Regions from separate parts of the Streptomyces sp. NPDC047880 genome, predicted to be linked through region 1. Evidence: riboswitches for the same ligand, from Rfam matches in the RefSeq annotation. Region 1 holds a riboswitch; each other region holds the start of a gene.

What was found. Region 1 has a riboswitch for cyclic di-AMP ahead of AB0937_RS08760 (transglycosylase SLT domain-containing protein). Riboswitches for the same ligand answer to the same signal wherever they lie in the genome.
Region 2: another riboswitch for cyclic di-AMP. It lies ahead of AB0937_RS24435 (M23 family metallopeptidase); the one in region 1 lies ahead of AB0937_RS08760 (transglycosylase SLT domain-containing protein).
Region 3: another riboswitch for cyclic di-AMP. It lies ahead of AB0937_RS24035 (NlpC/P60 family protein); the one in region 1 lies ahead of AB0937_RS08760 (transglycosylase SLT domain-containing protein).
Region 4: another riboswitch for cyclic di-AMP. It lies ahead of AB0937_RS30690 (M23 family metallopeptidase); the one in region 1 lies ahead of AB0937_RS08760 (transglycosylase SLT domain-containing protein).

What each region holds. Positions count from the first base shown of each region.
Region 1 is NZ_JBEZOK010000004.1:187,209-192,905, forward strand. Features, by position in the region: gene AB0937_RS08745 (ABC transporter ATP-binding protein) at 1-499, opposite strand, end outside; gene AB0937_RS08750 (DUF2092 domain-containing protein) at 541-1,791, opposite strand; gene AB0937_RS08755 (polyprenyl synthetase family protein) at 2,023-3,033, opposite strand; cyclic di-AMP (ydaO/yuaA leader) riboswitch at 3,536-3,711, shown strand; gene AB0937_RS08760 (transglycosylase SLT domain-containing protein) at 3,717-4,496, shown strand; gene AB0937_RS08765 (HAD family hydrolase) at 4,460-5,308, opposite strand; gene AB0937_RS08770 (GNAT family N-acetyltransferase) at 5,480-5,697, shown strand, end outside.
Region 2 is NZ_JBEZOK010000017.1:72,662-78,358, forward strand. Features, by position in the region: gene AB0937_RS24420 (GNAT family N-acetyltransferase) at 1-226, opposite strand, end outside; gene AB0937_RS24425 (HPr family phosphocarrier protein) at 405-686, shown strand; gene AB0937_RS24430 (GntR family transcriptional regulator) at 883-1,578, opposite strand; gene AB0937_RS24435 (M23 family metallopeptidase) at 1,812-2,600, opposite strand; cyclic di-AMP (ydaO/yuaA leader) riboswitch at 2,613-2,777, opposite strand; gene AB0937_RS24440 (pitrilysin family protein) at 2,970-4,358, opposite strand; gene AB0937_RS24445 (pitrilysin family protein) at 4,355-5,697, opposite strand, start outside.
Region 3 is NZ_JBEZOK010000016.1:188,385-194,081, reverse strand. Features, by position in the region: gene AB0937_RS24050 (NlpC/P60 family protein) at 1-554, opposite strand, end outside; gene AB0937_RS24045 (hypothetical protein) at 973-1,326, shown strand; gene AB0937_RS24040 (hypothetical protein) at 1,304-2,233, opposite strand; gene AB0937_RS24035 (NlpC/P60 family protein) at 2,358-3,545, opposite strand; cyclic di-AMP (ydaO/yuaA leader) riboswitch at 3,554-3,725, opposite strand; gene pcrA (DNA helicase PcrA) at 4,040-5,697, shown strand, end outside.
Region 4 is NZ_JBEZOK010000026.1:21,490-27,186, reverse strand. Features, by position in the region: gene AB0937_RS30715 (MarR family transcriptional regulator) at 1-496, opposite strand, end outside; gene ribA (GTP cyclohydrolase II) at 615-1,256, opposite strand; gene AB0937_RS30705 (MarR family transcriptional regulator) at 1,389-1,901, opposite strand; gene AB0937_RS30700 (dihydrofolate reductase family protein) at 1,979-3,109, shown strand; tRNA gene AB0937_RS30695 (tRNA-Met) at 3,175-3,248, shown strand; cyclic di-AMP (ydaO/yuaA leader) riboswitch at 3,535-3,690, shown strand; gene AB0937_RS30690 (M23 family metallopeptidase) at 3,702-4,736, shown strand; gene AB0937_RS30685 (aldo/keto reductase) at 4,891-5,697, shown strand, end outside.

The DNA.
Region 1 (5,697 bases):
GGCCCAGGCGCTGTTTCATGCCCAACGAGTAGGCCTTGGCCTTCTTGCCCGCGGCGGCCGTCAGGCCCACCCGGTCCAGTGCGGCGGCGACCCGGGCGCGCCGGGTGCGCGGATCGGCGGCCGGGTCGGCGCTGTCGTAGCGGACGAGGTTGTCGCGGCCGGAGAGGAAGCCGTAGAGGGCCGGGCCCTCGATGAGGGCGCCGACGTGCGGCAGCACGGCGCGGGTGGCCCGGGGCATGGGCTGCCCCAGGACCCGGGCCGTGCCGGAGGTGGGTTCGATGAGACCCATCAGCATGCGGATGGTGGTGGTCTTGCCGGAGCCGTTGGGCCCGAGGAAGCCGAAGACGCTGCCCGCCGGGACGGTCAGGTCGAGACCGTCGACGGCGAGCTGTCCGCCGCGGTAGCGCTTGGTGAGCGCGCGGGTGGCGATGACCGGTTCGTCGCCGGTCCCGGCCCGGGTCCCACCCTGCTCCGGTTCCGTGGCGGACACCTCGCCCATCGGCTCCCTCGTTCTCTTGAACTCCCGTACGCCTACGGGGCTCACTTTCCGGTGTCGGCCGCCTTCACGAGCGCGTCCTTGGTGACCAGGCCCGCGTAGACCTTGCCGTCGTCGGTGACGAGGGCGTTGACCAGGCGGGTCGAGAAGACCGTGCCCGAGCCGAACTCGCCGTGGACCTTGTCGCCGAGCGAGTCGAGGAAGCCGCCGAACTCGCCTCCGGCCTTGCCCGAGGGCACGCCCTCGCCGCCGGTGTCGAAGGTGGCGATGGCGTTCCACCCCTCGCCGATGGTCTTCATCCCGTCGGGGCCGCCGAGGCCCTTGCCGACGCCCTCCCCGGCCCCGGGGGCGTGGTCCTTCGCACCGCCCTTGCCGAAGTCCTCGCCGAAGCCCTTGTGTTCGCTCTTGGGGGTGTCCTTCTCCTCGGTGACCTTCGCGCCCTTGGGCGGGGTGAAGTCGAAGGTCGAGGCGGCCGGCCCGGCGAAGTCGACCTTCGTGAAGCCGACGTCGACGACGGCGGCGCCGCCACTGGCCGGGGTCAGCGTGAACTTCAGCGGCATGCCGGTCTTCGCGTCCACGGCCACGGTGATCGCGCCGACCGTCGAGCCGGACTGCTTCGGCTGGACGACCAGCTTGTAGGCGTCCCGGCCGGCGACCTGGGCGGTGCCGTCCACGGTCACGGACGTCGTGTCGTCGACCGCCTTCAGGGCCTCCTGGGCGAAGTCCTTCGGCGTGGCCGGCGGCTGCTGGTCCTTGCCGCGCTCCGGGCTCTCGGCGGAGATGCCGTGGTAGACCTCGTTGGACTTGCTGTCGTAGCCCCAGACGTCCTTGCCGTTGTGGATGACGCTGTACTCGGCGGCGTTCTCCAGCAGCGACAGCTTCTGCCGGTCCGGGCCGTCCACGGCGACGCGCAGGGTGTGCGTGCCGGAGGCCAGTTCGGTGAGCTTGGCCGACGGATCGGCGGAGGAGCCTTCCCCGCCCTGGCCCGCGGCGCCGGACAGCAGGCTGGACTCCAGGCCGCCGAGGTTCGGCAGGCCGAGGTCCGTGCTGATCTTCACCGTGCCGGACAGCTGCTGGACGTCCGACTTCGCGATCTTCTCGATGAGCTGCTGTGCGGTGATCTTCGGGAGGTCGGGGTCGCCGGAGTCGGCGAGGGCGGGCACCAGCCCGATCGTCGCGGCCGCCACCCCCACCACCGTGACCGGGACGACGTACCGCGCGGCCTTGCGCCGCCCGGAGCGCTGCTCGTCGACCTCCCCGGCGGTCGTGCTGTCGTCGGATGCGTACGGTGCCATGTGTGCCCTACCTCCGTGGTCGGCGGCGGCTGTCCGTGTCGTGCACGCACTCGTCCCTGAGCCGCCATTCTCACCCGAACAGGTGAGGAGTGGTGTTTTCCGTGCTCACCATCTGACCAAATCGGCCAGGGAGATACGTCAGACCCCGGGCTCAACTGCGCGTACTGCTGGGGTATGACACGGAGGGGCGACTTCTCCCCCGACCCGTAGGGGTCGTACGGGGGAGACGTGCTAGCCGGCCCGGTGCACCACCGCGTCGCACAGCTCCAGGAGGGCCGTCTTCGCGGTGCATTCCGGCAGCGGTGCCAGCGCCGAACGGGCGTCCTGGGCATAGCGGACGGTGTCCCGCCGGGCCTGCTCCAGGGCCGGGTGGGCACGCAGCAGGCGCAGGGCCTCGGTGTGCCGTGCGTCGTCGGTGAGGTCGGAGTCGAGCAGCTCGCACAGGGCGAGGTCCTCGGCGAGCCCGAGCCGGGCCGCGCGCTCCCGCAGCCGCAGCACCGGCAGGGTGGGGATGCCCTCGCGCAGGTCGGTGCCGGGGGTCTTGCCGGACTCGTGGGAGTCGGACGCGATGTCGAGGACGTCGTCCGCGAGCTGGAAGGCGACGCCGAGCCGCTCGCCGTACTGGGTCAGCACGTCCACGACGGTGTCCTCGGCGCCGGACATCATCGCGCCGAACCGGCACGACACGGCGATCAGCGAACCGGTCTTGCCGCCCAGCACGTCCAGGTAGTGCTCGACGGGGTCCCGGCCGTCCTGCGGTCCGGCCGTCTCCAGGATCTGGCCGGTCACCAGGCGCTCGAACGCCTCGGCCTGCACCCGCACGGCCTCCGGGCCGAGGTCGGCCAGGATGTGCGAGGCCCGGGCGAAGAGGAAGTCGCCGGTGAGGACCGCGACGGAGTTGCCCCAGCGGGTGTTGGCGCTCGGGACGCCGCGGCGCACGGCGGCCTCGTCCATGACGTCGTCGTGGTACAGCGTGGCGAGGTGGGTCAGCTCCACGACGACGGCCGACGGCACGATCCCGGGCGCGTGGCGGTCGCCGAACTGGGCGGAGAGCATCACGAGCAGCGGGCGGAACCGCTTGCCGCCGGCCCGCACCAGATGCTGGGCGGCCTCCGTGATGAAGGGCACCTCACTCTTGGTGGCCTCGAGCAAGCCTTCCTCGACAGCCGCCAACCCGGCCTGGACGTCGGCTTCCAGATCCTGGTCCCGCACGCTCAGCCCGAACGGCCCGACGTCGGTCACGAGGGGTCTCCTGTCTGCTGTGTCTGCCGGTGATTACGCGGATTGTCGATAGGTCGCCGCTCTCACTCCAGTCAGCGTATCCGGTCACGTTTCGATCACCGCCAGCGCCCATGGTTACAGGCCGGGTGGTATCCGATCACGACCGCTATGTTTTCGATCAACCTATAAGAACAGATATTTATCGACTTACCCAGTGGTAGTGAACTATGCACGATTTGCCGCGATGAGTCGGTGAATTCCTGTTGGCGGAAATTGCCCTTCCGGCTTGTGATCAGTGAGGTCAATCACTTCTCCCCCCATTCCACCCCTTCTCGGCGCCGGCCCGTACCGCCGTTCCCCGAAAGCCAGTTGAGCCTTGGCTCCCGCAAAGGATCAAGTGACGCAAACTCCCCCGACCAAGGTCAACCGCGCGATATGTGATTGAGGCGCTTGTTCCCGACATGTGCTCTCGCATACGTTCCGGCCCTGTCCGGCGGACGCCTAATCCTGCCGCCGCCCGGACTCCCCACAGGAACCGACTCACTCACGCGTGGCAGGAGCGGGGGACCCAGGTAAGTCGCCGGTCCGCACAGCGGCACGGCTCGGGGTGAAGCCGTGTACGGCACACAGCGCCGTACACGGCCGGGCACCTCCCGGCCCGAACCCGACAGCTCACCTCGCAGGCGCCGGAGAGGAACATCGCCATGGCCGGACGAGGCAAGCACCGTCGCCCCAGAACCAACCCGCTGACCCGAGGCATCGTCGCCGTCGGTACCGGTGGAGCCGCACTCACCCTCCCGCTCCTCGGGGCCACGCACGCGAGCGCCGCCGAGACCCAGAGCGCCCCCGCCGCGCAGTCCGTGAAGCAGGCGGCCCAGCCCGCCAAGTCCCACACGTACACCGTGGTCAAGGGCGACTCGCTCGCCCGCATCGCCGACAAGTTCGACGTCTCGGGCGGCTGGAAGCAGCTCTACAAGGACAACCGCGCCGCCGTCGGCGACAACCCGAAGCTGATCCACCCGGGTCTGAAGCTGAAGGTGAAGACCGCCAGGGCTGCGGACGCCCCGAAGAAGACGGCGACGAAGTCGTCCGCCCCCGCCAAGCCTGCCGCGAAGCCCGCCGGCGGTGTCGCCCAGGCCACCCAGGCGTCCGCGAAGACCTACGCGAACAACCTCGACGGGTGGATCCGCGAGTCGCTGGACATCATGGCGCAGCAGGGGATCCCGGGCTCCTACGACGGCATCCACCGCAACATCATGCGCGAGTCGTCCGGCAACCCCCAGGCGATCAACAACTGGGACTCCAACGCCGCCGCGGGCACCCCGTCCAAGGGCCTGCTCCAGGTGATCGACCCGACGTTCGCCGCCTACCACGTGCCCGGCACCTCCTTCGACCCGTACGACCCGGTCGCCAACATCACGGCGGCCTGCAACTACGCGGCCGACCGCTACGGCTCGATCGACAACGTCAACGGCCCGTACTGAGGCGCCCCGCCCAGCAGTCGCTCGAGGACGACGGCGATGCCGTCGTCCTCGTTCGACAGGGTGACCTCGTCGGCCACGGCCTTGAGTTCGGGATGGGCGTTGGCCATCGCGACGCCGTGGCCGGCCCAGTCGAACATCGGGATGTCGTTGGGCATGTCACCAAAGGCGATGGTGTCCGTCGGCCGCAGCCCCAGATGCTCGGCGGCCAGCGCCAGACCGGTCGCCTTGGTGATCCCGCACGGCTGGAGCTCGACCGTGCCGGGCCCCGACATCGTCACCGTGGCCAGTGAGCCGACCACCGAGCGCGCCGTCGCCGCCAACTCGTCGTCCGTCAGGTAGGGGTGCCGCAGCAGCACCTTGCTGATGGGCTCGCCCCACAGGTCCTCGCGCCGGTCGACCCGGACCGCGGGCAGCGTCGGGTGCGGCATCAGATAGCCCGGCTCGATCAGCGTGAGCCCGTCGACCCCGTCCTGGTCGACCGCCGCGTACACCTGCCCCACCTCGGCCTCGATCTTGCCGAGGGCGGTCTCCGCCAATTCCCGGTCCAAGGTGATGGACCACAGCAGCCGGTCCGCGCCGGCGTCGTACACCTGCGCGCCCTGCCCGCACACCGCGAGCCCCGTGCAGCCGAGGTCGTCCAGGAGCGGCCGCACTCTCGGCGCCGGCCGGCCCGTCACCACGAGGTGCTGGGCACCGGCGTCCGCCACCCGCGCGAGCACGGCTAGGGACCGGTCGGACAGGGTGTCGTCGCCGCGCAGCAGCGTCCCGTCCAGATCGGTGGCGATGAGTGAATATGCGATGGGTGCGGCCATGATCAGAGAATACGGACAGCGCGCCCCTTCGTTTCATCGCACGGAGGACGCCGATTGCCCGGTTGAAGGCCTCTGCACCGATTGGCAACAACATGCTCCGCTACCTACCCGTGGGGCCGCACAGAGCGGTACCTTCCATGTGTCCAGGGGGGACTTGATCGGGGGGTCGGGTTGAGCAGTGGGCGCATTCGCGTGGCCGGGCCCGGGGAGCTCGGCGAAGGAGAGAGGGAGCGCTGGCGGGCGCTGCGCGCCGCCTCGGAGGCACCGCGCAACCCTTTCATGGAGCCGGAGTTCACCGAAGCCGTCGGCCTGGTCAGGCCGGGAGCCCGGATCGCGGTGGTGTACGAGGGGCCGGAGCCGGCCGGTTTCCTGCCCTATGAGCGGGGCCC
Region 2 (5,697 bases), on a different contig from region 1:
CAAAGTCGTGGTGCGTGAAGCGGTGGACGTCCTTGGCGGACAGGCGCGGGTACGGCGCGAAGAAGCGGTAGTACTTCGACTCGTCGGAGACCTGCTCATAGAAGCTGACCAGGCGATCGGCGTCATCAACGGTGATGGGCCGGATGCGCGCGGTGCCTCCGTCGCGCAGCACCACGTCGGCTTCCCAGTGGGCGGGATACTCGTGCCGGTCCGGCGAGGTCTGCATGGGCCCCAGAGTACGGCTAGCGCCTGACAACGGCGCGAGGCAGTCTGTGGAGGGCGTCAGTCGGGTCGAGGCCGCGATCCGACGGCACCTGCGGAGTGGACCGAGAGAACCGCTCCGGGTGGCTTCACGTTATGGGAAACTGGTCTAGACAACCCTGAACACCGAAGGGCAGCAACACATGGCTGAGCGCCGCGTCAACGTCGGCTGGGCCGAGGGCCTCCACGCCCGCCCCGCTTCCATCTTCGTCCGAGCCGCCACGGCCGCAGGCGTCCCGGTGACGATCGCCAAGGCTGACGGCAACCCCGTCAACGCGGCCTCGATGCTGGCCGTCCTGGGCCTCGGCGCCCAGGGAGGCGAGGAGATCGTCCTCGCCTCCGACGCCGAGGGCGCGGACGCCGCCCTCGACCGGCTGGCGAAGCTGGTCTCCGAGGGTCTCGAGGAACTGCCCGAGACCGTGTGATTTCCCCGGCGCCCTGTCCGGCGCACACTGAAGGGCTCGTCCGAATTCACCGGGCGAGCCCTTCGCCATTACCGGTCGACAGGCAGAAGTAATTCCGTGTCCGGGCAGCCGAAATAAACCCTCGAGAAGCCCGGGAATAACCGAGCGCACCCGAGGAACCCCGAGAATTACCCTCTCTTTGTATACGGCTTCCGTGTTAATGCCGCAGGCTCGCCGTGTTGACGGCATGTTGCGAGTTCCTCACACGGTCGGCGCGCTCCCCGGCGGAGCCGATACGCAGGCGGTGCGCCCCGGCCGCGCGCTCGGCGTGCAGCGCCGTGACCGCCCGCGCGCGCTCGCCGTCCCCGCGCGCCACCGCATCCACGATCGCGCCGTGCTCCGTCCAGGACTCCACCGGGCTGAGCGGCGCCTCCACGGTGTACATCCACGCGATCTTGTGGCGGAGCTGGGTCAGCATCGACGTCAGGGCGGGGCTGCCGGAGGCCTGGGCGAGCGTCTCGTGGAACCACACGCCCAGGGAGCGCAGGTCGTCGCCGGTGCCGCGGCGGGCCCGGTCCTGACCCAGCCGGACCAGGCCGCGCAGGACCTTCAGATGCGCCTCGGTACGGCGCTGGGCGGCCCGGGCCGCGCCGAGCGGCTCCAGGAGCATCCGCATCTCCAGCAGGTCGGCAGCCTCCTGCTCGGTGGGTTCGGCCACGCATGCACCCGCGTGCCTGCGGGTCACCACGAAGCCCTCGGCCTCCAGTGTGCGCAGCGCCTCCCGGACGGGCACACGCGAGACGCCGTAGCGGCGTGCGAGGAGTTCCTCGGTGAGCCGGCTGCCGCGCGCGTGGACCCCCGCGACGATGTCGTCCCGGATGGCAGTGCACACCGAGTGCGCGGGAATACGCATGACCGACCTCCGCTTAATCCCCGTGAAACGCCGGCGAGCGGCGCGTGTTCCGTGACTCTATTGCAATGAGCGGGAATTTCCGACGGCAAGCGGGAATCCATGGATATTTTTTGGACAGCGGACGTCCGAGGAGCCATCCCTGAGGACCGCCCCGGGAGCCGTCCGGAGGCCGCAAACGCCGAAAGCCCCGGCTCGGGGAGCCGGGGCTTTCGGGAACGGCGATGAGGTTCCGGTCAGAGGCTGACGCCGTGCGAACGGAGGTAGGCGACCGGGTCGATGTCGGAGCCGTACTCGGGGCTCGTTCGGGCCTCGAAGTGCAGGTGCGGGCCGGTGACGTTGCCGGTCGCACCGGACAGGCCGATCTGCTGGCCGGGGGTGACCTTCTGGCCGACCGAGACGCTGATGGACGACAGGTGGCCGTACTGGGTGTAGGTGCCGTCGTTCATCTTGATCACGATGTTGTTGCCGTAGGAGCCGCCCCAGCCGGCCTCGACGACCTCGCCCATGCCGACCGCGTGGACGGAGGTGCCGCTGGCGGCGTGGAAGTCCACGCCGGTGTGGCTGCCGGAGGACCACAGACCGCTGCTGGCCTTGTAGGCGGTGGAGACGTACGAGCCGGAGATCGGGGACACGAAGGCGTTGAGACGCTTGCGCTCGGCCTCGCGGGCGGCGCGCTCCTTGGCCGCACGGGCCTTCTCGGCCGCCTCCTTGGCCTTCTCGGCCACCTCGGCGGCCCGCTTGCGGGCGGCCTCCTCGGCCTTCTGCTTGGCGGCGGCCTCGTCGGCGGCCTGCTGCTGCGCGACGGCCTGGGCGTCGATCTGCTGGGCCACGGTGTCGCCCATGGTGACGACCGGGGTGAGACCCGTCTGCTCCGCGCTGGGCTCGGCGGCGAAGGCCGCGGGGGCCGCCACGGTGCCGATCACGCCGGTGGTGGCGAGGGCCGCGACGCCCGCCGCGCGGGCGGTGCCGCGCTGGATCCTGCTGGGACGACGGTGCTTCCCGGTGGCGCGAGTGAACGCCATGTGGTGGCTGATCCTTTCCTTCCCTCTCGCCTACCGGGTTAGCTGACGGGTTCGGAGCAGGAAGGTCTCCTACGGACTCCCTCGCGGTACGCGCGGGCGTCCGATTCACCCCAGGGACTGCGGTGGGTCCCCGGCTCCCCTGGCTCGCGCCGTACGGGGACTCGGCGATGACTGTCCGGTGCCGCGGGCGCGGCGCACTGCCTGACGAACAGCCCGGATGACGCTAAGCGGCGCCGCTTTCAATTCCCAAACGGATCCCGGCTTTTGTAGCGCATCCCACAGGGCAGACAGGCAACTCCCATACCAATTCGGGCATAAAGGGGCCCTGGTGCCGTGGAAGACAACCAGGGCCCCTGCACGCGCGTGCGGCTACTCAGCGGTGACGACGGTGACTTCGCCGATGCCGAGGGCCTCCACGGGCGCCTTGATCTGCGCCGCGTCACCGACGAGGACGGTCACCAGACGGTCCACCGGGAAGGCGCTGACGGCCGCCGCGGTGGCCTCCACGGTGCCGGTAGCGGCGAGCTGCCGGTACAGCGTGGCCTGGTAGTCGTCCGGCAGGTGCTGCTCGACCTGGTCGGCCAGCGTGCTCGCGACGGCCGCCGCCGTCTCGTACTTCAGCGGCGCCACGCCGACCAGGTTCTGCACGGCGACGTCCCGCTCGGCGTCGGTCAGGCCCTCCGCTGCCAGGGTGCGCAGCACCGTCCAGAGGTCCTCCAGGGCGGGGCCGGTGTTGGGCGTGTCGACGGAACCGCTGATGGCGAGCATCGCGGCACCGGTGCCGTCCGGGGCGGACCTGAGGACCTGGCCGAACGCCCGGACGCCATAGGTGTAGCCCTTCTCCTCGCGCAGGACGCGGTCCAGGCGCGACGTGAGGGTGCCGCCCAGGCAGTACGTGCCGAGCACCTGCGCGGGCCACACGCGGTCGTGCCGGTCCGGACCGATCCGGCCGATCAGCAGCTGCGTCTGGACGGCGCCTGGGCGGTCCACGATGACGACCCGGCCGGTGTCGTCGGCGGTCACCGGCAGCACGGGCCGCGGCTCGGCCGGGGAGCCCGTCCAGGCGCCCAGCGTGTCCGCGAGCAGGGCGTCGAGGTCGATGCCGGTGAGGTCGCCGACGACCACCGCGGTGGCGGTGGCGGGACGGACGTGCTTCTCGTAGAAAGCCCGTACGGCCGCGGAGTCGATCGCGGCGACGGTCTCCTCGGTGCCCTGCCGCGGCCGCGACATGCGGGAGTCCGCCGGGAACAGCTCCTTGGAGAGCTCCTTCGCGGCACGCCGGGAGGGGTTGGCCAGCTCGTGCGGGATCTCGTCGAGGCGGTTGTTCACCAGCCGCTCGACCTCGCTGTCGGCGAAGGCGGGCGCCCGCAGTGCGTCGGCGATCAGCCCCAGCCCCTTGGCGAGCCGGGAGGCCGGCACCTCCAGGCTGAGCCGGACGCCGGGATGGTCGGCGTGCGCGTCGAGGGTGGCGCCGGCACGCTCCAGCTCGGCCGCGAAGTCCTCGGCGGAGTGCTTGTCGGTGCCCTCGGAGAACGCCCGGGCCATGATCGTGGCCACACCGTCGAGGCCGGCGGGCTCGGCGTCCAGGGGGGCGTCGAGCAGCACCTCCACGGCGACGACCTGCTGGCCGGGACGGTGGCAGCGCAGCACCGTCAGGCCGTTGTCGAGCGCACCGCGCTCTGGGGCGGGGAAAGCCCACGGCTTGGCGTCGCCCGCCTGCGGCCGGGGGTGGAAGTCCATCGTGGCGAGCTCGGTCACCGGGCCGCCTCCTCGTTCTCGTCCTGGTCGGCGGGGGCTTCGGGGGCGGTCGGCTCGTAGACGAGGACCGCACGGTTGTCGGGCCGCAGGCGGGCCTTGGCGACCTCCTGGACCTCCTCCGGCGTGATCTCCAGCACGCGCTGGACGGCGGTCAGGGCGAGCTGCGGGTCGCCGAACAGCACGGCGTACCGGCACAGTTCGTCGGCGCGGCCCGCGACCGTGCCGAGCCGGTCCAGCCACTCGCGCTCCAACTGGGCCTGGGCGCGCTCCATCTCCTCGGCCGTGGGGCCCTCCTCGGCGAACCGGGCGAGCTCCTCGTCGATGGCGGTCTCGATGACCGGAACCTCCACGTCACCGGACGTCTTCACGTCCAGCCACCCCAGGGAGGGCGCCCCGGCGAGCCGCAGCAGGCCGAAGCCGGCCGCCACGGCCGTACGGTCGCGGCGCACGAGCCGGTTGTACAGGCGGGAGGACTCGCCGCCGCCGAGGACGGTGAGGGCCAGGTCGACCGCGTCGCACGCGCGCGTGCCGTCGTGCGGCAGCCGGTAGGCGGCCATCAGGGCACGGGCCGGGACCTCCTCCTCGACGACCTCGCGCAGCTGCTCGCCGATCGTCTCCGGCAGCGAGCCGTCGCGGGGGGCGGGCTTGCCGTCGTGGCCGGGGATGGAGCCGAAGTACTTCTCGATCCAGGCGAGGGTCTGCTCCGGGTCGATGTCACCGACCACGGAGAGCACGGCGTTGTTCGGCGCGTAGTAAGTGCGGAAGAAGGCGCGCGCGTCCTCCAGGGTCGCCGCGTCCAGGTCGGCCATCGAGCCGATCGGCGTGTGGTGGTAGGGGTGGCCCTCCGGGTACATGAGGGCCGTCAGCTTCTCGAAGGCGGTGCCGTAGGGGACGTTGTCGTAGCGCTGGCGGCGCTCGTTCTTGACGACGTCGCGCTGGTTCTCCATCGACTCGTCGTCGAGCGCGGTCAGCAGCGAACCCATGCGGTCGGCCTCGAGCCAGAGGGCGAGCTCCAGCTCGTGGGCGGGCATGGTCTCGAAGTAATTGGTCCGCTCGAAGCTGGTCGTGCCGTTCAGCGAGCCGCCCGCACCCTGGACGAACTCGAAATGACCATTGCCCTTGACCTGCGCGGATCCCTGGAACATCAGGTGCTCGAAAAGGTGAGCCAGGCCGGTGCGTCCCTTGACTTCGTGGCGTGAGCCGACGTCGTACCAGAGACACACCGCCGCGACCGGGGTCAGGTGGTCCTCGGAGAGCACCACGCGCAGGCCGTTGGCCAGGCGGTGCTCGGTCGCTGTCAGGCCCCCGGAGCCTGCCTGGGCTGTGGCCGTGTGACCCA
Region 3 (5,697 bases), on a different contig from region 1:
GTCCTCTTGTGCCGCTTCAGCTCGCCCTGCCGCGACTTCAGGGACGTCAGCTCGATGTGGGCGGCGCCGCGCAGCTGCTCGATCTCCCGGAGCTGCTTGCGCACACGCGCCACGGCGGCGCTCTGCCGGGTCTCGGCCCGCTCGACGAACTCGGCGTTCTCGAGGTACCGGTCGGGATCGTCGGAGAGGGCGAGCTGCACCGCGGGGTCGATACCACCGGCGCGGTACTGCGCGGCGGCGACCGATCCCAGGGCGTCGCGGGCGGAGTTGAGACGCTCCTCCTTGCGCGCCGCCTGGTCCTGGAGGTCCCTCAGCCGCTGCCCGGCCGCCGCGGCCTTCTCCTTCGCGCCGTTGTACTTCTCGGTGGCGACCTCCGCCTCCTGGTACAGCTGGTCCACCTTGGCCTTGACCTGGCCGGGGGTGAGCTGTGGTTCGGCGTGTCCGGTTCCGTCGAAGCCCGTCGCCGTCGCCGCGCCCGCGAGGGCGATCGTGACGGCCGTACGGGCCTTGCCGCCACCCAATGCGCGCTGTCGGGGCTTGCGGTGCGCTGCCAACTGGAGGCCACGTCCTTTCCTCGACCGCCGGCGGGTGCGGCCGCCGGCGGGGAGCGGACGGGCGGCCTGCGCGTCCGGCGACGGCCCGCACAGGGGGAGCGGACCGCCGCCGGACTGTTTCGGCGGTGGTGTCCGACTGCCGCCCCTGGCCCGGGCGGCGGTGGGGAGCCGGGCACCTGGTGGGGACGCTAAGCGTCACTGTGGCGGGCCGGTGGCGGGTGTGCGGAAGTGTCTCGAGAGGACCGACGGTGACCGTATGCGACCGCGAGTCCGCTGCGGCGCCGTCTACTTCACTCAGCGTGATGACCGATGCGTCGAATCGTCAGCGAGTGACCGTGATCGGATGCTATGGGGTGCATGTGTGTACCCATGGGCCGGTGTCGGGCGGCCCTGGAGGCCCTGATTAGGCTCCGGCCCCATGGACGTACTCATCCACCTCTTCGTCGGCCTCCACATCATCGGCATCGCCTCGCTCCTGGGCGGCTTCCTCACCCAGATGAAGGCGATGGGCGAGGGCACCGCCCGCTTCACCCCCGCGATGCTGCACGGTGCGTTCACGATGCTGGTCACGGGTGTGATCCTGGTCGGCCTCAACCAGGCCGACGACCAGACCGTGAACAACATCAAGATCGGCGTGAAGCTGGCCCTGCTGATCGTGATCCTCGGCCTGGTCTACGTGAAGCGGGACGACGAGAAGGTCGACAAAGGCCTCTTCGGCCTGGTGGGTCTGCTGACCACGGCGAACGTCTTCATCGCCGTGCTCTGGACCTGATCCGGGAACGCCGGGCGGAGGCGAGGGCCCAGACGGTGCACCCGAGCCAGGCGGCCACCGCGATCCACAGCAGCACCTCCCCGGCGACATCGAGCCAGGGGACGCCGAGAGCGGCGGCGACCGCGAGGGCGGCCTCGGCCGTCACGACCGCGGCGAACACGGTCGCCCAGCGCCGTACGTCGTAGCGGTGCCGGGGCCAGAAGAGCTCGGCGAGGAGCAGGGCGACGCAGGCGACCAGTGCGAGCACGAGCAGCGTGACCGTCGTCGTGCGCAGGACGTCGGCGTTCTCCTCGTTCCACAGGTACAGGCGCGGGCTGTCGGCGGCGAGGAGACGCGCCCCGGCGAGTGCGGAGAGGGCGAGGGCGCCGGCCGCCAGCCACTGGTCCCCGCGCCCCTCCTCCACCTGCCGGGGCTGGAACCGGAACAGGGCGAAGCCGTAGAGCGTGAGTCCCAGCCAGAACAGCACGAGGGCCGCGTGGGCGAGCCAGGCCGCCGCGTCGGCTGCGGCGAGCGTCGCGCCGAGCACGGCGAGCCCCTCGGTGGCCACGCAGCGCAGGAACACCGTTCCGCGGCGCCCCTGGGCCTCCGTGGTGAGCAGCACCGCCCAGAGCACCATGGCGAGCGCCAGCAGCGCCGCCGCCAGGGTCTGCTGTCCGGTCGCCAAGAAGCCGGTGCCGAGGACGGCGGTCGCCGCCACCATGGTGAGCTCGGCCGGCGTCTCCGTCCGCCACTCGCCGTGCGCCCGCTGGGCCAGGCCCGCGGCCGCCCCCAGCCAGCCCGCGCAGGCCAGGGCGAGGGTGATGCGGGCGAGGACCGCGTACCCCGCCGAGTCCAGGCCGACCGACACGATGCCGGTCGCCAGCGCGTATGTCGACCACCAGGTGGCGAACAGGGAGGGACCGGACATAGCGCCGATGCTAGAGAGCGGCGCGCGCGAGGAGAGAGGGGCACGCGCGCGTGCCCCTCAAAAACGTGCGACCTTGCCCCGCAGGAACGTGCGCCCGTGCCCCTCGAAGACGTGACGGGACCGGTCAGGCCGGGCGGACCACGCTGTGGATCGCCGACTCGCCGTCGTAGTAGATCGACTCCTCGCGGACGTACGTCCCGGGCTTCGGGGCGTGGATCATCATGCCGTTTCCGATGTAGATCCCGACGTGGGTGACGTCGTCGTAGAAGAAGACCAGGTCGCCGGGCTGGGCCTGGGAGAGCGGAACCGTGGTTCCGGCGTTCACCTGGTCGTAGGTCGTGCGCGGCAGGGTGACGCCCGCGGCCTTCCAGGCGGCCTGGGTCAGGCCCGAGCAGTCGTACGAGCCGGGCCCGACGGCGCCCCACACGTACGGCTTGCCGATCTGGGCGCGGGCGAAGGCCAGCGCCTTGTCGGCCTTGGAGGCGTACGAGGAGTCGGCCGGGGCCGTCGAGGAGGGCGAGCCGGAGCCCGTGGATCCAGTGGAGCCCGACGAGGCCGTCCCGCCGTCCTGCTGCCGGGCGGCCTCCTCCTGCGCCTGCTGCCGCGCGGCCTGCTGCCGGGCCAGCTCGTCGGCCTTGCGGGCGGCCTCCTCCCGCTCTGCCTTCTCGATCGCCGCGAGCCGGGCCTTCTCCTCGGCGGTCAGCTTCGACATCAGCTCGCGCGCGTCGGCGAGCTTGCGCTGGACGGTGGCCTTGGCCGTCTTCAGGTCGCCCTGCGACTCGGTGAGCGTCTCGAGGCTCTCGGTGGCCTCCTGGCGCTTCTTCATCGTCTCGGACTGCTGGGTGACGTAATCGTCGACCGCGACCTTCTGGCGGCCCGTCATCCGGTCCATCAGCTGGGTCTGGTCGAAGTAGTCCTGCGGGGTGTCCGCCAGCAGGAACGTCGCCGTGTCCGGGGCGGCGGCGCCGGTGCGGTACTGGGCGGAGGCGAAGGAACCCAGCTCCTCGCGCGCCTCGTTGAGCTTCTGGGTGCGCTGGGCGACGTCGTCGAGGAGGGTGTCGACGCGCTTGCGCTGCTTCGCGGTCTTCTCCTTGGCCGCGTTGTACTTGTCGGTCGCCGACTCGGCCTGGCGGTACAGGTCGTCGACCTTCTTCTCGATTTCCTCGAGGCTGGGCTTGTCGTCGGCCGCGGGGGCGGCGTTGGCCGACTGGGAGAGCAGGGCCACGGAGGTGAGGGCCGCCGTTGCCAGGGCGGGGGTCCGTATGCCTGCCACGCGCGTACCCGTAGGACGCGACTTGCGGTGCGACGCCAAGGGAGGCGACTCCTTCCATGTTCCGCCTACCGGGTTAGCTGTCGGGTTCGGGCGGGTGGTTCGGAAGGTTTGCCCTACGGCCTCTCCGCACAGGGAGTCGGGCCGATTCACCCCAGGTTCACGGTTGGGTCCCCGGCTCCGGCTGCCGCTGCGGCACACCGGACTCGGCGGAGGCCGCGCGGCCCGGCGACGTTCGCCGGTGGGGGTCATGCGGCCTGGTCGCACGGTAGCCAACTCGTGTGGCCCCTGTGAAGGTTGATGGGTGATATGCCCGATACATTTTCGTGACCTTATCCCCGGGCGTTGCCGAGAGTGAGCGATCAAGGGGGATTGATGGTTGTAGATCCGCATATGGGGTGGGTGTAGCAGGGCGTGATCATGCGGTCATGGAGGGCGACAACGCGCCGCCGGGTGCTCGGCCGGCCGTCGGTCGCGCGGGGATGTTCTCAGGGCGGCGGCGGGCTGTCAGTGGGGCGCCCTAGACTCGGAGAGCGATGAGCAGCCTCTTTGACGACAACTTCCTGGCGAACCTCCAGGCCCAGCGGGGCCCGGCCGACGAGCCCCCGCCGCCGCCCGAGGACGATCACGTTCCGGAGCCGATCCCGGACTATCTGTTCGGCGGGAAGTTCGACACGCCCCCGGACCGGGACGCCTACTACCGCGACGGCGCCCCCCGCCCGGTGATCGACTCCGCCGCGCTGCTGGAAGGGCTGAACGACAACCAGCGCGCCGCCGTCGTCCACTCCGGCTCCCCCCTGCTCATCGTGGCCGGCGCCGGCTCCGGCAAGACCCGTGTGCTCACGCACCGCATCGCCCACCTGCTCGCCGAGCGGGACGTGCACCCGGGCCAGATCCTCGCGATCACGTTCACCAACAAGGCCGCCGGCGAGATGAAGGAGCGTGTCGAGCAGCTCGTCGGCCCGCGCGCGAACGCCATGTGGGTCATGACCTTCCACAGCGCGTGCGTGCGCATCCTGCGACGGGAGAGCAAGAAGCTCGGCTTCACCTCCTCCTTCTCGATCTACGACGCCGCCGACTCCAAGCGCCTGATGGCCCTGGTCTGCCGCGACCTGGACCTCGACCCCAAGCGTTTCCCGCCGAAGTCCTTCAGCGCCAAGATCAGCAACCTGAAGAACGAGCTGATCGACGAGGAGGACTTCGCCGCCCAGGCCACCGACGGCTTCGAGAAGACCCTCGCCCAGGCCTACGCCATGTACCAGTCGCGGCTGCGCGAGGCGAACGCGCTCGACTTCGACGACCTGATCATGACGACGGTCAACCTGCTGCGCGCCTTCCCGGACGTCGCCGAGCACTACCGCCGCCGCTTCCGGCACGTCCTGGTCGACGAGTACCAGGACACCAACCACGCGCAGTACGCCCTGGTCCGCGAGCTGGTCGGCACCTCCGAGCACCCGGTCGACGTGCCGCCCGAGGCCGAGATCCCGCCCGCCGAGCTGTGCGTGGTGGGTGACGCCGACCAGTCGATCTACGCCTTCCGCGGCGCGACGATCCGCAACATCCTCCAGTTCGAGGAGGACTACCCGGACGCGACGACGATCCTGCTCGAGCAGAACTACCGCTCCACACAGACGATCCTCAGCGCCGCCAACGCCGTCATCGAGCGCAACGAGTCCCGCCGCCCCAAGAACCTGTGGACCAACGCGGGCACCGGCGCCCGGATCACCGGCTACGTCGCCGACACCGAGCACGACGAGGCGCAGTTCGTCGCCGACGAGATAGACCGCCTCACGGACACCGGCGAGGCCAAGGCCGGCGACGTCGCCGTCTTCTACCGCACCAACGCCCAGTCCCGTGTCTTCGAAGAGGTCTTCATCCGCGTCGGCCTGCCCTACAAGGTCGTCGGCGGCGTCCGCTTCTACGAGCGCAAGGAGGTCCGGGACGTCCTGGCCTACCTGCGCGTGCTGTCCAACCCCGAGGACTCGGTGCCGCTGCGCCGGATCCTCAACGTCCCCAAGCGGGGCATCGGCGACCGCGCCGAGGCGATGATCGACGCCCTGTCCCAGCGGGAGAAGATCAGCTTCCCGCAGGCGCTCAAGCGCGTCGACGAGGCGTACGGCATGGCCGCGCGCTCCACCAACGCCGTCAAGCGGTTCAACGCGCTGATGGAGGACCTCCGCACCATCGTCGAGTC
Region 4 (5,697 bases), on a different contig from region 1:
CTGGGCTGCGGGTGTGCGGTGGCGACATGGTCCGGGCCGCCAGGAAGCCCCGCAAACCCCTGCTCAGCGCTGCCCGTTCGGCCGGTTCCATGGCCGCCAGTGCCGCGGTCAGGGCCTGGGTTCGGCGGTCGGCGACGTCACCCAGGACGTGCTGTCCGTGTGTGGTGAGCCACAGTTGCACTTCGCGGCGGGTGTCGGGATGCGGCGCCCGTTCCAGCAGGCCGGCCGCGGCCAGACGGTCGCAGAGGCGGCTGGCCGTGGGGAGGCCGATGTCCAGACGGTCCGCCAGGGCCGTCAGGTTCAGCCCGGGCGCGGCCTGCACGGTGCGCAACGCCCGCAACTGGTGCGGTGACAGCCGCAGGGACGCCTCCTGGGCGGCGACCGACCACAGCGCCACCAGGCTCTCCACAGCATCGGTGATCTGCGCTGCGACGGCCTCCGGGCCCTCGCCCGGTCCCCTCGCCCGGTGGTTGCCGGGGCCGCCGAGATCGGTCACGAAACGGTCACTTCCATAAAGGCGCGGGTACTGATGAGGTCGCCCTCTTGCAAAGGCTGTACCCGATGAACCGAAGGGCAAGCAGCCCGGTTCAGTGCCCGGCCGGACCGGCGGCCGGTCAGCCCGCGTTGAGCTCCGCCAGCGCAGCGAGCGGCAGCGTGTGCTGGGTCTGGAGGACTTTCGCGCGCAGGTAGCGGACGTTGTGGGCGGTGGTGAAGACGCCGGTGGGGACCCGGTCGCGGACGTCGACGCCCAGCGATCGCAACTGGTCGGCCTTGTCGGGGTTGTTGGAGAGCAGGTCCAGTTCGCCGATGCCCAGGGCCCGGAGCATCTGGGCCGCCGCCGTGTAGTCGCGGGCGTCCTCCGGCAGCCCGAGCGCCGCGTTCGCCTCGTAGGTGTCGAGCCCCTCGTCCTGGAGGGCGTACGCGTCGAGCTTGTTGTAGAGGCCGATGCCGCGGCCCTCCTGGCGGAGGTAGAGAAGGACGCCGCCGCGCTCGGCGATGCGCTCGACCGCCTCGCGCAGCTGCGGGCCGCAGTCGCAGCGGGCGCTGCCGAACACGTCCCCGGTCAGGCACTCGGAGTGCAGCCGCACCAGCGGGACCGGGCCGGGTTCGCCGAGGACCACGGCGACGTGCTCCTGGCCGTCGGCCAGCCCGTGGAAGGTGACGAGCTCGGCGTCGGCCTCGTAGCCGTCGTGGAAGCGCAGCGGGACCCGGACGCGGGAGCGCGGGGTGGCGATGACGGCGGGAGTGTCGGGCATGCGGGGCCTCCGGGTTCCGTTCCTGTTCGGCTGCACAGCCGTAGTGCTTCAGATTTGAAGCAGATCCACGATCGGAACCCTACTCGTGCTTTAAATTTGAAGCAAAGAGAATCCGGCTCTATGTGATGCGCGTCACGAGCAGGGCGACGACCTCCGTCGCCACGGCACGTCGTCCGCCGCCGGCCGGGTCCCGTCCTCCTGGAGCCCCTGCGCGATCGCCGCGGAGATCTCCTCCAGCTGGCCCACCTGCTCCTCGCTGAGCCGGTCGAACAGGGAGCTGCGCACGGTCTCTACGTGCCCCGGCGCCGCGCGCTCCAGCACGGCGAACCCCTCGTCGGTCAGCGCCGCGATACTGCCGCGCTTGTCGTACCGGCAGGCCTCGCGCCGCAGCATGCCGTCCTTCTCCAGCCGTGTGACCGCGTACGTCAGCCGGCTTCGCGTGATCTTCAGCCGCTCGGCGAGATCGGTCATGCGCAGCCGCCGCTCCGGGGACTCCGACAGGACGGACAGGATGGAGTAGTACAGGTGTGGCATGCCGGCGTCCTGCTGGAGCTGCCGGTCGATCGCGTCCTCCAGGAGCAGCGAGGCGGCGATGTAGGCGCGCCAGGCGCGCTGCTCCTCGGGGGTGAGCCAGCGAGTCGTCATGCCGCCAGTGTAGGTTTGTTTCAAACTTGAACCAAGCCCTGTCCCGTCCCGCAGTCCCGACCAGCCGCGGAGCACCGATGCCTCACCCGTACGTCCTGCTGTCCGCCGCCGTCTCACTCGACGGCTACCTGGACGACACCGGGCCCGACCGCCTGCTGCTGTCCAGCCCGGCCGACTTCGACCGGGTCGACGAGGTCCGGGCCGACGTCGACGCGATCCTGATCGGCGCCGGCACCATCCGCGCCGACAACCCGCGCCTGCTGGTGAACTCGGAGCAGCGCCGGGCCGCCCGCACGGCCGCGGGCAAGCCCGCGTACCCGCTCAAGGTCACCGTCAGCGGTTCGGGCGACCTCGACCCGGACGCCCGCTTCTGGCACACCGGCGGCGAGAAGCTCCTCTACACGACCGACCGGGGCGCCGAGCGCGCCCGTGCGCTCGGCCTCGCCGCCGACGTCGTCCCGCTCGGCGCCGGCCTCGACTGGCGGCGGCTGCTCACGCACCTGCACGACGTCCGGGGTGTACGGCGGCTCATGGTCGAGGGCGGCGGTCTGATCCACACGCAGCTCCTCACCCAGGGCCTCGCCGACGAACTCCAGCTGGTCCTCGCCCCGCTCTTCGTGGGCGACCCCCGGGCGCCCCGCCTCTTCGGCCCCGGCGGCTACCAGGGGGGCCGGCTCCGGCTGCTGGAGTCGCGGCAGATCGAGGACGTCGTCCTGATGCGCTACGAACCGACCGCCCCGGGCACCGGTTCCCTGCCCGCCGCAGCCGATCACCACTGGCTGGCCCTCGCCTGCGAACTGGCCGAGAGCTGCCCGCCGTCGGGCACGGCGTTCAGCGTGGGCGCGGTCGTGGTCGCCGCCGACGGCACGGAACTGGCCCGCGGCCACTCCCGCGAGGGCGGCGACCCCGTGGTGCACGCCGAGGAGGCGGCCCTCGCCAAGCTCGACCCGGCCGACCCGCGGCTGCCCGGCGCGACGGTGTACAGCAGCCTCGAGCCGTGCGCCCGCCGCGCCTCCCGGCCCGCTCCCTGCGCCCGGCTGATCCTCGACGCGGGCGTACGGCGGGTCGTCACGGCCTGGCGCGAGCCGGACACCTTCGTGACGGACGCCGACGGCAGCGGCCTCCTGGCGGCGCGGGGAGTGGAGGTGCTGTTGCTCCCGGAACACGAGGAGCGGGCCAAGGCCCCGAACCGCCACCTGGTGCGCTGAGCGCGGGCCGGAGGGAGGGTGTGCGCGAGCAGTCCCGCGGATGGCGTACACTGGTGACACAACGACGCGGGGTGGAGCAGCTCGGTAGCTCGCTGGGCTCATAACCCAGAGGTCGCAGGTTCAAATCCTGTCCCCGCTACTGAAGGCCGAGGGCCGGAATCCAAAGGATTCCGGCCCTCGGTGCTTTCCCGGTGACTCGCTACGGTCGGTGAGCGAACCGTCCCGTTCCGCATAACAACTGACACACCGTCAAACCTCGTCGGCCACTTGTATGGTGGTCAACTCGCCCGATTTAAGTCGGTCATGGCAGGTAAGTCCGCGCGAAAAAGGTTAATGATCAAGTGGAATCGCTGGAATACCCCTCGCGCCTCCATTAACGTTCGATAACGCAGCGCGGTCGTCCCAGCCGTCACAGAAGGCGGCTCCGTGCGCACGCGCCGAATCCCGAAAGGGAACCGGGGAACCACCACTTGGGGTGAATCGGGCGTAACCACCGTGGAAGCACGGCAGGTATACGCGCGTAGGAGACCTTCCTGCTCCGAACCCGTCAGCTAACCCGGTAGGCGAGAAGGAAGGAAAGGAGTACGCCCACGTGGCGTCCAACCGGCCTGCCCCCACGGCCCCGTACGCGCCGAAGCGCGACACCGACACCTTCGGCTACGGCGGTCAGCGCACCGACGAGGGCCCGTTCCAGGAGTGGAACCCCACCGAGGAGTCCATCCGTCCCGTCCGCGGCCGGCATCGCGTCACCAAGCAGCGCGGCGGAGGTCTCGCCCGCAGCTCCACCGTCCTGGGCGTCGGCGTCATAGCCGCTGTGGGTGCCGGCGGCATGGCCAGTGCCCAGACCGGCAAGCCCCCGGTGTCCATCTCCGTTCCGGACCTGCCCTCGGTGGGTTCCCTCATCTCGGACGACGACACCCCCGAAGGTTCCGCCACCCCGCTCAGCAGCCTCGGCACCGTCACGGCGGACACCGAGCAGGCCAAGGGCGCCTCCGGTGCCGGCGAGGCGCTGCGCGCCCGGATCATGGCCCAGGTCGAGCACCAGCAGGACCAGATCGAGACCAAGGCCGCCCAGGACGCCGCGGCCGCCGCCGAGAAGGCCGCGGCGGAAGCCGTCGCCAAGGCGGAGGAGGAAGCCAAGGCCAAGGCCGCCGAGGCCAAGAAGAAAGCGGAGGAAGAGGCCAGGAAGAAGGCCGAGGCCGAGCGGCTCGCCGCCCTCGCCAAGCAGTTCACCCTGCCGACCTCCTCGTACACCCTCACCTCGACGTTCGGCCAGGCGGGCGCCTACTGGTCCTCCGGCTACCACACCGGCCTCGACTTCGCCGCCCCCACGGGCACGCCGATCAAGGCCGTGCACAGCGGCACCATCACCGAGGCGGGCTGGAACGGCTCCTACGGCTACAAGACCGTCCTCACCCTCGATGACGGCACCGAGATCTGGTACGCGCACCAGTCCTCCATCGGCGTCAGCGTCGGCCAGAAGGTCAGCACCGGCGACGTGATCGGCCGCGTGGGCGCCACCGGCAACGTCACCGGGGCGCACCTGCACCTCGAAGTCCACTCCGGCGGATCCGCCGGCGGCATCGACCCGATGGCGTGGCTGCGCGGCAAGGGACTGAACCCGTAAGCGGTACACATCCGTTGAAGCACCGCGACCGAAGACCGGCGGCCCTGACGACGACCCCCCGACGTCAGGGCCGCCGGTCTTCGGTCGCGGTGGTCACGGGAATTTCGCGTCCGTAGCGGAATGAGGTCCTCCCGTACGGTCGTTGACACGGGGCATGACTTCTCTTCTCAAGCTCGGCTCCTCCGACCTCGAGGTCTTCCCCCTCGCCCTCGGCGGCAACGTCTTCGGCTGGACCGCGGACGAGGCCCGGTCCTTCGACGTCCTCGACGCGTACACCGCCGTCGGCGGCAATTTCGTGGACACCGCCGACGTCTACTCGGCGTGGGCCGACGGCAACCGGGGCGGGGAGTCCGAGACCATCCTCGGCAAGTGGCTCGAGGCGCGCGGCAACCGCTCCGACGTCGTCGTCGCCACGAAGGTCAGCCGGCACCCCGAGTTCCAGGGACTGTCCGCCGCCAACATCACGGCCGCCGCCGACGCCTCCCTGCGGCGCCTGCGCACCGACTACATCGACCTCTACTACACCCACTTCGACCAGCCCGACGTGCCCGTCGAGGAGATCATCGGCGCGCTCGACGCCCTTGTGAAGGCGGGGAAGGTGCGGCACATCGCCGCCTCCAACATCTCCGCCGAGCGGCTGCGGACGTCCCTGGAGTTCTCCGACCGCGAGGGGCTCGCCCGCTACGTCGCCCTCCAGCCGCACTACAACCTGGTCTCCCGCGACACCTACGAGGGTGAGCTCCAGGACCTCGCCGAGCGGGCCGGCCTCGCGGCCGTTCCGTACTACGCGCTCGCGTCCGGTTTCCTCACGGGCAAGTACCGGCCCGGTACGCCGGTGGAGAGCGCGCGGGCGGGCGGTGCCGCCAGGCATCTGGAGACCGAGCGGGGGCGGCGGGTGCTCGCCGCCCTCGACGAGATCGCCGCGGCGCACGACGTGCCCGTCGCCACCGTGGCCCTCGCC